4 regions of the Bradyrhizobium sp. URHC0002 genome follow, and region 3 is predicted to be linked to each of the others. Evidence: predicted binding sites of a transcription regulator. Region 3 holds the regulator's gene; each other region holds the start of a gene.
The links. The regulator LexA, encoded in region 3, represses DNA repair genes until DNA is damaged. The targets are predictions, from matches to a motif close to TGTTCNNNNTGTGTTCNG.
Positions count from the first base shown of each region.

Region 1 (3,647 bases), 1.9 Mb from region 3:
CACCATTCCATCGCGATGCGCTCGGGCCCCTCCACCCGCACCACCGCATGGGTGACGCGCCGCCAGGTGAACTGATGCGGCGGGCCGTCGGGCACGGTTGCAAACGGCACGTTGATGGGCTCCGACCTGTCGAACAGCCGCAGCGGCCGCAGCGGCGGCTCGCTTTCGATGCGCTCCGGCCATGCGGCCTGCGCGGCGGCCGCCAGATGATGTTGTGCGGCTACAGCCATCACCGCGCGTTCGGGGATATGCGTGTCCTGCGGCAGATGCACGACCACGCGCTTGCCGCCGATGCGCGCGGCGATGCGATCGATCAGCGCGGCCAGTTCATCATTGTCATGGACATTGGCGTCCAGATCGCGCTGCTGCTGCACCACGATCTCGGTGCGGCTGGCAGAGAGCCTGATGAGATCGAAGCCGAAGCCGGGATCGAGGGGATCGTTCAGCGCATCGAGCCGTTCGCGGAACAGGCGGTCGATCACCTCTGGCTTCGTCACGGGACGTCCGGTCTCGACCGAGATCGTGCGCACCGCGCCGTCGGTGCGGAAAAAGCTTGCTTCCAGCCGCCGCGCACCCTTGCCCTGTCTGTCCATCGCCGTGACCAGCATTCGAGCGAGCGCGGACAGGTTGATCGCGATCACGGTGTCGGTGGCGACCGGTTCGGGAAAGCGCTTTTCCACGATGTAATCCGGCAACAGCTTTCGCGGGCTGATCGGCGCATCGCCCTCGCCCAGCGCCTGCTCCAACAGCGTCGTGAAGCCGGCGCCGAACCGCGCCGTGATCTCGTGGCGGCCGCGCGCGGCGACGTCGCCGATGGTCTTCAGGCCCGCGCGGCGCAGGCCACCGGTAATAACTTCTCCCGCGCCTAGCGCGGATACCGGCAGCGGGCTGACGGCCGCGGCCTCCTCGCCCTCGGCGATAATCTTTCCGGAAGTCTGCCGCGTCAGCGTGCGAGCGCAGATCGAAGTACTCGCGATCGCAGCGCTGACGGCAAAGCCGCGCCGGCTCAGCGCACTGCATAAGATCTGCAGCAGCGCACGCTCGCCGCCGAACAGATGGGCGCAGCCGGTGATGTCGAGATAGAGCCCATGCGGCGGATCGAACGCCACCAGCGGCGTGAATCGGTCGCACCAGTCGGCGATGTCATCGAGCGTCTTGCGGTCGGCGACCTCGTCGGCGTCGAACACCGTCAGTTCGGGGCAGATCGCGCGGGCATTGGCGAGCGGCAGGCCGATCGAGAGACCGGAGCGCACGGCCATATCGTCGAGCGCGTAGATCTGCAGCGCGTTGTTTTGTTTGACGACAACGACGCTGGGTGTTTTATCCAGCGCGTCGCCGTTCTGTAAAAGCTTGCGCTTGATGCGGTCGATGGGCAGGCGTGGCAGCCACAGGCTGAGAATACGCCGACGGTTCACTGAACAGGCACTCATCACAATTCCATTCCATGATCCAGCGGCCGACCGGGCCATGACGGTTACGAACCAGTTGCGCGTCGAAGACGGGCGCGCCCCACGCGGTCCACGGCGCTGACGGCGGCGAATGCGCCGCGCGCACGATCCACCTTGTCTCCGCGGTCGAGGGGCGCGGCTCCGCGGCCATCCGCAGTACAAGTGCGGTGACGCCGGAGGCTGCCGCGGCCAATGTAAGTTTGCGGCTGGCGACGAGATCGAGCTGGCGCGCCTGCCCCCAGACTTCCAGCACGACGACGCCGAGCGCATCGCAGGCCAGCGCGTCGGCGGCGGTCCGCAACGCGGCGTCGGTGTCAGGCGCGCGCACGGTCACCAGCAGCCGCGGATCGAGACCGAGTTCGCAAAGCCCGCTCATCGATAGCGCGCCGGATTCGATTTCCGAAAAATCCTGCCGCACCCAGACCAGCGGCCGGCGCGGCGACACCCTGCCCGCGAGCCCCGCGATGAATCCCGTGGCCGCCGCGCTCTGATGGCCCTCGGCGAACACTTCATGCACCACTGCTGCCGCAAGCCCGCCGCAAAGCGTCGCATCCGCTGCCGCATGGCCGAGCGCGACCTTGTTGAGGTCATGCGCATCGCCATGCGTCTCGAGGCGTTCGATGCGCCCTCGCAAATTCGCAAGCGCGCTTGTGCGTGCGGTGCTCATGCGCCGCTCCTTCGAAATTTTGGCCTTTACCGCTTTTTCCTAGTGAACCCGCGGCTGGCTCATTTGTTCATGATATGTTCTAATATAAAGCTAACCGGCAGGGCAGAGTCAATCGGGATCGACGCTTTGGCGATTCATGAATGGAATCAAAGGGATTCAACGATGGATGTGCAACGTAAGCTGGAAATCCTGGCGGATGCGGCGAAATACGATGCTTCCTGCGCTTCCTCAGGGACAGAAAAGCGGGATTCCAGCGACGGCAAGAGCCTCGGCTCGACCGCGCCGGGCATGGGCATCTGCCATTCCTACGCGCCCGACGGACGCTGCATCTCGCTGTTGAAGGTGTTGCTCACCAATGCCTGCAATTACGATTGCTTATATTGCGTCAACCGCACTTCTTCGAACGTGCCGCGGGCGCGCTTCACCGTCGACGAGGTGGTGAAGCTGACGATCGACTTCTATCGTCGCAACTACATCGAAGGATTGTTTCTCTCCTCCGGCATCATCCGCAGCGCCGACTACACCATGGAGCAGGTGGTGAGCGTCGCGCGGAAACTGCGCGAGGAGCATCACTTCCGCGGCTACATTCATCTCAAGACCATCCCCGAGGCCGACGATGCGCTGATCGCGGAAGCCGGCAAATATGCCGACCGTCTTTCCATCAACATCGAGATGCCGCTGGAGAACAGCCTCGCCAAATTCGCTCCGGAAAAGGATGTGCGCGCGATCCGCCGCACCATGGGCCGGTTGCGGCTGAAGCTCGATGAGGCGAAAGCGAACAATCAGGCCGCAACGAAGGCAAAGCCGCCGCGCTTTGCGCCTGCCGGCCAGAGCACGCAGATGATCATCGGGGCGGATGCGGCCAATGACAAAACCATCCTCGACACCAGCGCCAATCTCTACGGCTCCTACCGGCTCAAGCGCGTCTATTATTCAGCCTTCAGCCCGATCCCGGATGCCAGCCGCGCGCTGCCGCTGGTACCGCCGCCGCTCATTCGCGAGCACCGGCTCTATCAGGCCGACTGGCTGATGCGGTTTTACGGCTTTGACGCTGGCGAGATCGTCGACGAGGCGAAAGGCATGCTGCCGCTCGACATCGATCCAAAACTGGCCTGGGCGCTGCGCCACCGCGACCGCTTCCCGCTCGATGTCGCAACCGCCAGCCGGGAAGAATTGTTGCGGGTGCCGGGCTTCGGCAACAAGGCCGTCGACCGCATCATCGCCACGCGCCGCCTGACCTCGATCCGCGTCGCTGATCTGTCGCGGCTGCATATCCCGCGGAAGAAGGCGCTGCCGTTCGTCGTGCTCAGCGATCACCGGCCATCGCCGCATCTGCTCGATGACGCGGGGCTGGTGGAGCGGTTCAAGCCGAAGGCGACACAACTGGGATTTGGATTCTAAACCCGCAGCGTCATTGCGAGGAGCGAAGCGACGAAGCAATCCATGTCTCAACAAGCGAAGAAATGGATTGCTTCGCTTCGCTCGCAATGACGGAGAAAGCACCATGCACCACATCACCCTCGACAACGAAA
Region 1 covers NZ_JBSSCF010000001.1:7,307,311-7,310,957, forward strand. Annotated here, with positions in the region: gene ACVWVY_RS35535 (Y-family DNA polymerase) at 1-1,430, opposite strand, end outside; gene ACVWVY_RS35540 (ImuA family protein) at 1,321-2,115, opposite strand; gene ACVWVY_RS35545 (putative DNA modification/repair radical SAM protein) at 2,278-3,516, shown strand; gene ACVWVY_RS35550 (UdgX family uracil-DNA binding protein) at 3,620-3,647, shown strand, end outside.
Region 1: ACVWVY_RS35540 (ImuA family protein) is a predicted target of LexA. The motif match lies at 2,180-2,197, and genes of this name have one in related genera.

Region 2 (3,647 bases), 1.1 Mb from region 3:
CAGATCGACAAGACGCAACTTCAATTTCCCAGTAGTCTCAGGATAAGAGCGGAAATAATCGAGCAGCCAGATCAGTTTCAGCTGCGCGTCCGGCCGCACGTCGAACCATAGTTCGACGGTTTCGTATTGCTGGCAGAATTCGGCCAGGCTTCGATTGCGATGCTTTCTGCGTTTGCGTCGGTGGGGCTCCCAGTCCGACCAGTGTGAGGCTCCCCGCTCCCGCTTGTCATGGTCGGTGCGAGGGCCCAGGTGGTCTGCGAGTTGATCTGACGAAGGCTGCGGTCCCCACACAAATTCGAAAAGGGCCAAGTCTAGCACGAGGTCGGCGAGGCCATGCTCTATAAACTCCGGCGTCCACCGTCCAGTCAGGACCAGAGGCTTCACTGCACTCTCCGACGGTACCTACCCACAACAAAACGGGCGCTGAAGACGTCGGCAACTCAACGTCTACAACACCCGTCCGTCACGTTTCAGGCCTTAACCCCTGAAGCGTTTCTGAAACTTATTCCTCTGCCGGCTCCTCGCCGTCGGCGTCGCGCTCAGGGGAGCCTGCCAGAATCTGCTCGGCAATCAGGCCGGAGTTCTGGCGGATCGCCGTCTCGATCTTGGCGACCATGTCCGGATTGGCCTTGAGGAAGGCCTTTGAGTTCTCGCGTCCCTGTCCGAGCCGCTGGCTGTCATAGGAGAACCAGGCGCCGGATTTTTCGACGATGCCGGCCTTGACGCCGAGATCGAGAATTTCGCCCATCTTGGAGACGCCTTCGCCATACATGATGTCGAATTCGACCTGCTTGAACGGCGGCGCCAGCTTGTTCTTCACCACCTTGACGCGGGTCTGGTTGCCGACCACTTCGTCGCGTTCCTTGATCGCGCCGATGCGGCGGATGTCGAGGCGGACGGAGGCGTAAAATTTCAGCGCGTTGCCGCCGGTGGTGGTTTCCGGCGAGCCATACATCACCCCGATCTTCATGCGGATCTGGTTGATGAAGATCACCATGGTGTTGGACTTGTTGATCGAGGCGGTGAGCTTGCGCAGCGCCTGGCTCATCAGCCGCGCCTGCAGGCCGGGCAGCGCATCGCCCATCTCGCCCTCGAGTTCGGCCTTCGGCACCAACGCTGCAACGGAGTCGACCACCAGCACGTCGACCGCACCGGAGCGTACCAGCGTATCGCAGATTTCCAGCGCCTGCTCGCCGGTGTCGGGCTGCGAGATCAGGAGTTCATCGATATTGACGCCGAGCTTGCGCGCATAGACCGGATCGAGCGCGTGTTCGGCGTCGATGAAGGCGCAGATGCCGCCCTTCTTCTGTCCCTCCGCCACCGTGTGCAGCGCCAGCGTGGTTTTCCCTGAGGATTCCGGTCCATAGATTTCGACCACGCGTCCCTTCGGCAGGCCGCCGACGCCCAGCGCAATGTCGAGCCCGAGCGAGCCCGAAGAGATCGTCTCGACGTCCATCGAGCGGTCGTTCTTGCCCAGCTTCATCACGGAGCCCTTGCCGAACTGGCGCTCGATCTGGGAGAGCGCGGCGGACAGGGCCTTGGTCTTATCCATGGAGGATCCTTCGACGATACGCAGGGCAGTGGCGGACATAGTACGTGCTCCTTATGGCGGGGATTCGCGAGCGGGACAAACGGGCGGTGGCAGGTTCGAGATTCGACGGCGCATAGGAATTTCGTACCACGTTTGTTCTATGTTCGCAATATGTTCTTTTTCTGTGAGCGGCGCTGGCCTCTTTCAACCCCTGGTGGCCCGGTTTGATTTGGCGGTGGCCTGGTTTGCCCTAGCGATGTTCAAGTTGATCGCCATTGAAGATGTGCAACATGCCGGAGAAGGCAGGGTGGTCTGCCTCCACGACATACCGAACGGCCCCGGCCCCGTTTGAAAAAACCGACACGATGAAGCCCGGATATTCGTAACCTGAGCGCTTCTTTACCCGGTCGCCTACTTTGAACGGTACGTCTGTCATTTTATCCCCTGCAGGCCGCCTCAGTTGGCGGCCTCCGGCATATCCTTTTCAAATGCCCACGGCTGGCACGAAGGTACAGCGTTGTCTCCCGGAGATCCCACCAGAGGATGAGGCCGATTCTTATGTGTCCGTCGTCCCCGGCTTCATTTCATCCACAGGGAAACCGGAAAACGCCTCGGCGAGGACTGACACCGCAACCGGCAGGTGCCTGCCCGGACGCAGGGCAGCACTTTAAGTTCACTTTTGTACTTTTCCCCCGGAACGGATTGCGCCGCAGTGCGTAATCGCATCGGGCGCGGCGGGTAGTAACGGGTAGAGTAGCGGGGAACCAAATTGTGCCGGGCAAGAAATATCTATCGGAACAAGCAGCAACCTTTCTGAAGTTTGCAATGGCCACCGCCGATCCGGACGTCGCCGCGGGCTTTCTCGAAAAGGCCGCCGACCTTTCGGCCAGGAGTGCAGAGGCGCCGGATGCCAGCCCCCGGCCGCCTGATGTGGAGCAGCTGGAAAGCTAGCTCTCGCGATGAGGCCGCCGACCGGCGGCCTCATCGTTTCTCGGTCCACCGCAGATCGACACCGGGTGACATCGCCTACAATTTTAGGCGTGCTTGCTGTTTCGCCTGAACCGTCCGTCAAGACGCGCGCGCTATGCATTACGACATGCACACACAGGTTGCCTTCACTTCCGAACCGATCCTGCCGATGCTTCAGCAGCATGGCGCCGATCTCCTCACATGGCTGTTGAGTCTCAGCCGCGCGCCGGAGCCCTCGCGGGTGCCGCAGCCGGTCCGGCCCGATGCGCCGTCGAGGCCCCATATGCCGCCGCGGCAGCCTTATCCAACGCGCCAGGAATAGGCGGCGGCAATCGACCGGCTGCCTTTTCGGGCCATGGCGGCAATCGCAACCCGCTGCAACCGGCTGCGCGAGCCAAACGACCCCGCCGCATGGGGCTATGCAGCGAGGTCGCCGATGACGGGGAAAATCTGGAGGACCACCCCGCCCTCGCGACCAGATACGTCTGCCGCAAGTCCCCGTTTCAGCGTGCAAATTGCCCAAATTGGTCTCGGGCGGCGTTGAACCTTTTTCGTTCGGGCCAGACAAAATCTTGCCTGGGACATTGCATCACTCGGGGAATAGGCCTGCGCCGCCAAGCGACCATACTCCGCTTGCGCGGCGCAGTGCATTTCAGCATGGACGGAAGCGAGGCCGGCGCGGGAATTCGGCCGCGCCCGCGGGGTTGAAACACTCAGCACTCCCGTGCGTATGCGCGGCGAAGGTGTTTGTCAGGATGAATCATGGAACTTTGCGGTTCCACTCCCGTTCTTGCGGAGGAATGCGGGAGATTCCATGAAATCACAAAGGCGTAGAATATACGCTGACGAGGTCGGAAACCCCGGGATTCTGGCTGTCAGATCGGGAAAGTTCGAGGCACGACTTGCCCCGTTGGCCATGCGCAGCGCGCCAGCTGACGTCCTGATTGGGGTCCGCCTGATTGGGGTCCGCGCAGGTACTCCGGCCTCGCTCCCTCGCAGGCGTCCAGACGCTGATCAAATCTTATAGTAGTTGCATTTATTATTTGTTACAATTTTAGGTGTCAGGCCTGGATTTGAGGCGGTCGGGGCCGTGGCGGGATTTTTTATATGACCTACAAGGGCGTTGAATTCACCGTGACGGCGGTCG
Region 2 covers NZ_JBSSCF010000001.1:4,337,120-4,340,766, reverse strand. Annotated here, with positions in the region: gene ACVWVY_RS21060 (hypothetical protein) at 1-384, opposite strand, end outside; gene recA (recombinase RecA) at 503-1,591, opposite strand; gene ACVWVY_RS21050 (hypothetical protein) at 1,782-1,967, opposite strand; gene ACVWVY_RS21045 (hypothetical protein) at 2,303-2,482, shown strand; gene ACVWVY_RS21040 (hypothetical protein) at 3,608-3,647, shown strand, end outside.
Region 2: recA (recombinase RecA) is a predicted target of LexA. The motif match lies at 1,693-1,710, and genes of this name have one in related genera.

Region 3 (3,647 bases):
ACATTGTCCCGGCATGGCGCCGGAAAGTGTCTTCTACTTTTACTTTGCGGCGCCCTCGGCGGATTTGGCCTTCGGCTTGGCCTGTGGCGCCTTGGCCGCCGCTTTCGGCGGCGTGCTGTCGCCGCGCATCGTTCCCCAGGGGTCGGTGCTCTTCTGCTCCGGAATATTGCCGAGCGAGCGGTGGTAGGCCTTTTCGGCTTCCTTTTCGGCGGCTTTTTCGGTCGCCGTCTTGGGCGTGTCCTCCTCGCCATATTTGGCAGGACCTTTTTGGGCTGCAGCAGGTCCAGCCAATAACGCGATCACGGCGACGGCGCTCAAGATTCTGCCCACGACTTTCATGCGACTACTCCCTGAAATCGGCCCAAGCCTTAGCACAGCTTGCGCACGGGCTTAAGCGCCAGATTGGGCGGAAGTCCGTTCCCTGCTGTTGCCCGGGCTCTCCCGGTTTTGTAAACGACTGTCATGAATTCGCCGATCCTGCCCCACTCCGCCGACGTGCTGCTGTTCGATATCGGCCGCGTCGTGCTCGATATCGACTTCAACAAGGTAGTGGCGAGCTGGGCCAACCACGCCGGCTGCGAGCCAGGCGATCTCGTCAGCAAGTTCTCGCCCGACGAGGCCTGGCATCGTCACGAGCGCGGCGAGATCAGCGACGCCATGTTTTTCGAAAGCCTGAGAGCCTCCCTCGGCATCGGCCTCACCGACGCGCAGTTCCTGGAAGGCTGGAACGCGATCTTCACCGGCGAGATGCCGGGAATTGCGCCGCTGCTGGCCGGCGCGGCACAACGCCTGCCGCTCTATGCCTTTTCCAACACCAACCCGGCTCATGTCGCGCATTTCTCGTCAGCCTATGCCGGCGTTCTCAGCCATTTCCGCGAGATATTCTTCTCCTCCAGCATCGGTTTGCGCAAACCCGACGCGGAAGCCTATGATCATGTGGTAAAAGCGATCGGGGTGCCGGCGTCGCGGATCCTGTTCTTCGACGACTTGGCCGCCAATATCGAAGGTGCGCGGGCGCGCGGCCTTTGTGCCATCCACGTGACATCGATGGATGACGTGGCAAGGGCACTGACCGCACTCGAAGTCTAGGAGGTCTGCCCGTGGCCTTGATGCCTGTCGCCGATGCGCTTGCCGCAATCCTTGCCGGCGCAGAACCGCTGCCCGAAGAAGTCGCCGCACTCGATGCCGCGCATCATCGCATCCTCGCGCGCGACGTCGCGGCACGGCGGACGCAGCCGCCGCAGGCGATGTCGGCGATGGACGGCTATGCAGTGCGCGCGGCGGATGCCGCCGATCTCTCCGCGCGGCTGAAGGTGATCGGCGAGGTCGCCGCCGGCCGCCCGTTCGAGCGCAAGGTGGGCGCCGGCGAAGCGGTGCGGATCTTCACCGGCGGCGTGATCCCTGACGGCGCCGACGCCGTCATTATCCAGGAAGATACGGCGACCGACGGCGATTGCCTCACCATCACGGAAGCTGCCGTTCCCGGGCGGCATATTCGCGCCGCCGGCGTCGATTTCCGCGCGGGCGACGTCTTGCTGACGCGCGGACGCCGCCTCACCGACCGCGATTTGTCGCTCGCCGCCGGCATGAACTATCCGGAGCTTGCGGTGCACCGCCGTCCGAAAGTCGCAGTGCTCGCGACCGGCGACGAGCTTGTGATGCCGGGATCGACCCCCGGCCCAGGCCAGATCGTCTATTCCAACGGCTATGGAATCCGAGCGCTGGCGCGCGCCGAGGGCGCCGAGGTCGTCGATCTCGGAATCGCCGCCGACACGGTTGCCGCCACCGCGCAAGGCATCCGCCGTGCGCGCGAGCTTGAAGCAGATATCCTGATCACCATGGGCGGGGCCTCGGTCGGCGACCATGACCTCGTCAAGCGGTCGCTGGAGGCCGAGGGCACGGCCATGGCGTTCTGGCGCATAGCGATGCGGCCGGGCAAGCCGATGATGCACGGCAGGCTGGGGGCGATGCGGGTGATCGGCCTGCCCGGCAATCCCGTCTCCTCCTATGTCTGCGGCTTCCTGTTTCTGGTGCCGTTGATTCGCGCGCTATCGGGCCGCGACAGCATCCATCACGTCAGAGAAAGCGCCCTGCTGGGTCGCGATCTCGCCGCCAACGACCAGCGCGAAGACTATCTTCGGGCACGCCTCGAAGCGCGCGAAGACGGCACGCTGGTCGCGGTGCCGGTGACCCACCAGGACTCGTCCCTATTGGGGAATCTCGCTGCGGCACGGGCACTTGTGATACGTCCGCCGTTCGCGCCGGCAGCGGCCAAGGGTTCGCCTTGCGAGCTGCTCCGGCTGCCGGAATGACGCCCTGAGCGGCCAAGCCGTAATGCGTTCACCTGAAATTAAGTGGTTGCGGAACACATATCGAACATATAGTGTCCGTTCATGATTTGTTTCGACTGCTAGTGTTTGTGGTTGGGGGTTTTGGGGACTCCCGCGATGGACCCTGACGATTCGAGACCGAGAGACGACGCCAACCGGGGGATTGCTCGCGATGCTTACGCGCAAACAGTATGAACTTCTGCGTTTCATCAACGAACGGCTGAAAGAAGCCGGCGTACCGCCCTCCTTCGACGAGATGAAGGACGCGCTCGATCTGCGTTCGAAATCCGGAATCCACCGCCTCATTACGGCGCTGGAGGAGCGCGGCTTCATCCGCCGCCTGCCCAACCGCGCCCGCGCCATCGAAGTCATCAAGCTGCCCGAGCTTGCCGGGGCCGGCGGCGGCAACGGCCGCCGCGGCTTCACGCCGAGCGTCATCGAAGGCACGCTCGGCAAGCGCTCGGTGAGCGTGCCGACTGCCGAGGACGACGGCAATCGCCCGGTCGCCGTCCCCGTGATGGGCCGGATCGCCGCCGGTACGCCGATCGAGGCGCTACAGACCCGCAGCCACACGATCAGCGTGCCGCCTGACATGCTCGGCTCCGGCGAACATTACGCGCTCGAAGTGCGCGGCGATTCCATGGTCGACGCCGGCATTCTCGACGGCGACATGGCGCTGATCCAGCGCAACGAAACCGCCGACACCGGCGACATCGTGGTGGCGCTGATCGACGAGGAGGAAGCCACGCTGAAACGCTTCCGCCGCCGCGGCGCCTCGATTGCGCTTGAACCGGCCAATGCCTCCTACGAAGTCCGCATCCTGCCGCCGAACCGGGTCCGGATTCAGGGCAAGCTGATCGGGCTGTACCGGAAATATTGACCGTCCGGTTCGCGGACATGCCTGCGACGGCAGCCCCGGCCCTGGGCCGGGGTTTTTTGTGCGCGATTGGAACCCCAAATTGAGTTAGCGCGTTTGTGATTTAGACGCAGTGCGCCAGTCGCAGAAATGCCCAGAAACAAGAAAACGCTCTGCGCCAAGTCCACTCTGATAGAGGCCTGTGCCTCCTGCCAGACACGGGTCAGCTATCTCAAACGAGGGAGCCATCCGATGTGTGACTATAGCCTGCATGCTGTGAAGACGCGGCCTGCCCAGGTCGGCGAGACGCTGATCTCCACGACATTCCGCGGGACATCGACCCGCGGCTTTGCGTCGGAACGCGAACCAGCCGTGGCGGTCTGCATGCTTCCCGGCACCGAACTCGCGTTCGCCGAGGACGTCAGATACGACAACCGCTGGATCTGGACGCGAACCACCGA
Region 3 covers NZ_JBSSCF010000001.1:5,412,646-5,416,292, reverse strand. Annotated here, with positions in the region: gene ACVWVY_RS26415 (hypothetical protein) at 40-339, opposite strand; gene ACVWVY_RS26410 (HAD family hydrolase) at 463-1,089, shown strand; gene ACVWVY_RS26405 (molybdopterin molybdotransferase MoeA) at 1,101-2,312, shown strand; gene lexA (transcriptional repressor LexA) at 2,503-3,210, shown strand; gene ACVWVY_RS26395 (hypothetical protein) at 3,439-3,647, shown strand, end outside.

Region 4 (3,647 bases), 4.1 Mb from region 3:
CTTTTGTCCCTGCGCATCCGGTTGCGCGATCGTCTCCAGCAGCGAGGCCGGCGCTTCGGCGTTGGTGCGGATATGCGGCATGCCGGCGGCAGCATAGCGCGCGAGCTGGAGGTCGCGGGCGGCCGCAACGCGGGCGGCGACTTCCGCCGATCCCTCCGAAGGCGGCGGCAGGATCAGGTCGGCGGCGGTGACCGCCGGCACCTCGATGCGCAGATCGATGCGATCCATCAGCGGGCCGGAGATGCGCATCTGGTAATCAGCAGTGCAGCGGTCGAGCTGCGCGCGCTTGCAGGAATAGCCGGGCTCATAGGCATGGCCGCAGCGGCAGGGATTCATCGCCGCGACCAGCATGAAGAGGGCCGGGTAGGTGACGCGGTGATTGGCTCTGCTCACCGAGACCTCGCCGTTTTCCAGCGGCTGGCGCAGCGAATCCAAAACGCGCGGATCGAACTCCGGCAGTTCGTCAAGGAACAAGACGCCCTGATGCGAGAGCGAAATCTCGCCGGGTTTGGCGCGCAGGCCGCCGCCGGTCAGCGCGGCCATGCTGGCGGAATGATGGGGCGCGCGGAACGGCCGCCGCGCGGTCAAGGCGCCGTCGCGGATTTGGCCGGCGACGGAGGCGATCATCGAGACTTCCAGCAATTCGGACGGCGACAGCGGCGGCAGGATCGACGGCAGCCGCGCCGCCAGCATCGATTTGCCCGCGCCGGGCGAGCCGATCATCAGCAGATGATGCCCGCCCGCCGCGGCGATCTCCAGCGCGCGCTTTGCACTCTCCTGGCCCTTGATGTCGCGCAGGTCGAGATGCGTCGCCTCCGGCTCGTGCACTTTCGGCTGCGGGCGCGACAGCACCTGCGCGCCCTTGAAGTGGTTGGCGATCTGGATCAGTGATTTTGCGGCGATGATCTGGATATCGGGGCTGGCCCAGGCGGCTTCCGTTCCGCACGCCGCCGGACAGATCAAGCCTTCCTCACGCGCATTCGCGCCGATCGCGGCCGGCAATACGCCGGCCACGGGCGCGATCGAGCCGTCGAGCCCGAGTTCGCCGAGCACGGTAAAGCCGTTGAGCGCGTCGGGCGGGATCGCGCCGATCGCGGCCATCAAGCCGAGCGCGATCGGCAGATCGTAATGGCTGCCTTCCTTTGGCAGATCGGCCGGTGCGAGGTTGACGGTGATCCGCCGCGCCGGCAGCGCCAGGCCAGAGGCGATCAGCGCCGAACGCACCCGCTCGCGCGCTTCCGACACAGCTTTGTCCGGGAGGCCCACGATCGCAAACGCCGGCAAGCCGGGTGCGACCTGCACCTGCACGTCGACCGCGCGGGCCTCGATTCCCTCAAAGGCTACGGTAGAAACCCGCGCAACCATGCCGCCCCTCGTGATGCAATCGAAGGTAGCGGGGAACCGGAGGGCAAGTCAAGAACATTAAGAGAACATAGTTGGTAGGTTTTAATTCCGCGTGTATGAACAGCGCGTCGCCACAACTTCTAGCCGTCAACAAATGCACGCCACGCGGTCTCCGAATAAGAGCTTCGGAGACCGGGTGTCCCCTCAATTCAGCTTCCCCGCCGCAATCGCAGCGGTGCTGCCTTGCGGCTGCTCCAGCATCTTCAATGCTGCATCGAGGCCGTTGCGCAGATTGATGGCGGCGTTGGCGTTGCAGCGCAGGCGGCCCGAGGAGATGAATTTGACCTCGGTCGATCCGTCAGGTTTCGGCACCAGAATGCGGGTCGCCAGCTCGACCTCGACCGCACCGTTCATGGTGCCGTAGGCGCCGACGATATCGAAATAGACCAGCGGGGCCGCGGCTCCGGTGTCCTCGTAGATCAGGTCGGACGGCTTGGCAGGCGGTTAGTCGGTCAATGGCCTTCTCCCGGATCGTGCGCAGAGGGTGATTCGCTGATCAAGACTTACGCGACCGGCCGTTCGATCCCTAACGAGAGAGGGGACATCCGGGGCCAGCCATGTCGACCGGCCCCGGAAATTCATTTCCTTAGAGCTCCATCTTCATCGGCTCGGGATAATAATGGAATCCATCGCCGGCCTTGGCGACGTGGCCGTAGCCGGGCCAAGCAAAGTGATAGGACATGACCGGGGTCTTGTTGGCCGCGATCGTGTCGAGCAACTTGACCCGGCTCGCGGCCGCCTGTTTCGGATCGGTGTCGTAGGAAAACTCCATCCGCGGCTTTTCGAGCAACAGCACAGCGTGGTGCGTGAGATCGCCGAGGAAGGCGAAGGATTTACCTGCCGACGTCACCATGAAGATGGTGTGACCCACGGTGTGGCCGGGGGCCGCGATCGCCTGCACGCCAGGCAGGAATTCCTGGCCGTCCTTGATGAATACGATGCGATCGCGCACCGGCAGCAAATTCTTGCGGGCGTGAACCACGAAATCCTTCAAGTCACTGCCGAGCTTGCCTTCATCGGTCCAGAATTCGAAGTCGCTCTGGGTGATGTAGTATTGCGCGTTGGGGAACAACGGCTTGTCGTCGGCGCCGACGATGCCGCCGATATGATCGATATGGGCGTGCGACAGCACCACAGCGTCGATATCGCCGGGCTTGATCCCGGCTTCCGCCATGCTCTTCTGCTGGCGACCGGTGGTCGGCCCGAACAATTTCGACGTGCCCATGCCGGTATCAAACAGGATCAGCTTGTCGCCGTTGTTCACGATCGGCGAGTTCTGCTCGAGCACGACATTGTCGGGATTGAGGAAGTTGTCGGAGAGCATCTTGCGCACTTCTTCATCGGGCACGCCAACGAAGGTGCCCTTGGGAGGGCCGAGCGGCAGCGTGCCGTCGGAGACGATGGTCACTTCGGCGTCACCGAGAACGAGGCGGTGCCAGTAGGGCGTCTGCGTGCCGAGTTTTGGCGCTTTCGCCAGCGCGCCGCCACCGAGAACGGTCGATGCGCCCAAACCGGCGCCAAGCGCAAGCAAAGACCGTCGTGAAACGTTCATCGTCATACGTCTTCCTCCAGTGTTTTTATGATTGTAGTTCGTCGCCCGGACGGATTCATCCGCAACTACAGGCTGCTCCCGCTTCCTGAAATTGGCAAGTGGGATGAGACCGCAGAGGTGAGATGCGTGAATGAGGTGACTGCGGATCGCCCGCGCAACGCGGACATCACGTCAAGCCGCGATGCCGCGACGCGCCATAAGCGCGATGATCACCGAATCGACGGCTACCAGTCGTCGTAGATCCACTCTCTTCGGAATCGAGGCCGCGCTCTCGCCCGCGGCCGCTCGACCAACCGCTCGGGCTTGCGCACGGTTGGAGCCGGCTGCGTCGTAGACTGTGACGAAGGCTGTGAAGACGGCTGTGAAGTAGGCTGTGTAGTCTTGGGCGGGTTCGGCTCGGAAACCGTCGCGAGCGCGCGTTTCATCTCTTCCTGGCTCGCCTTGAGCTCCCCGATGGCCTTTGAATTGTCGCTGGCGATTTGCTGCTGGCTCGCCTTGAGCTGTTCGATGTTTCGCTCCAGATTCGCGAGATCGCGCACGATCGTTTGCAGCAACTGCGTCTGATCGGGAGGCGCTGCGGGTGCCGTCGGCGCGGCGCCTTGCGGGGCGGCCTGAGCCAGGAGTGTTGCTTGCGGCGGTGTTGCTTGCGCTGGTGCTGACTCCGCCGCGGCCACTTGGAAGGTGGATGGAG
Region 4 covers NZ_JBSSCF010000001.1:1,290,360-1,294,006, reverse strand. Annotated here, with positions in the region: gene ACVWVY_RS06175 (YifB family Mg chelatase-like AAA ATPase) at 1-1,365, opposite strand, end outside; gene ACVWVY_RS06170 (hypothetical protein) at 1,549-1,758, opposite strand; gene ACVWVY_RS06165 (MBL fold metallo-hydrolase) at 1,991-2,962, opposite strand; gene ACVWVY_RS06160 (hypothetical protein) at 3,181-3,647, opposite strand, start outside.
Region 4: ACVWVY_RS06175 (YifB family Mg chelatase-like AAA ATPase) is a predicted target of LexA. The motif match lies at 1,416-1,433, and genes of this name have one in related genera.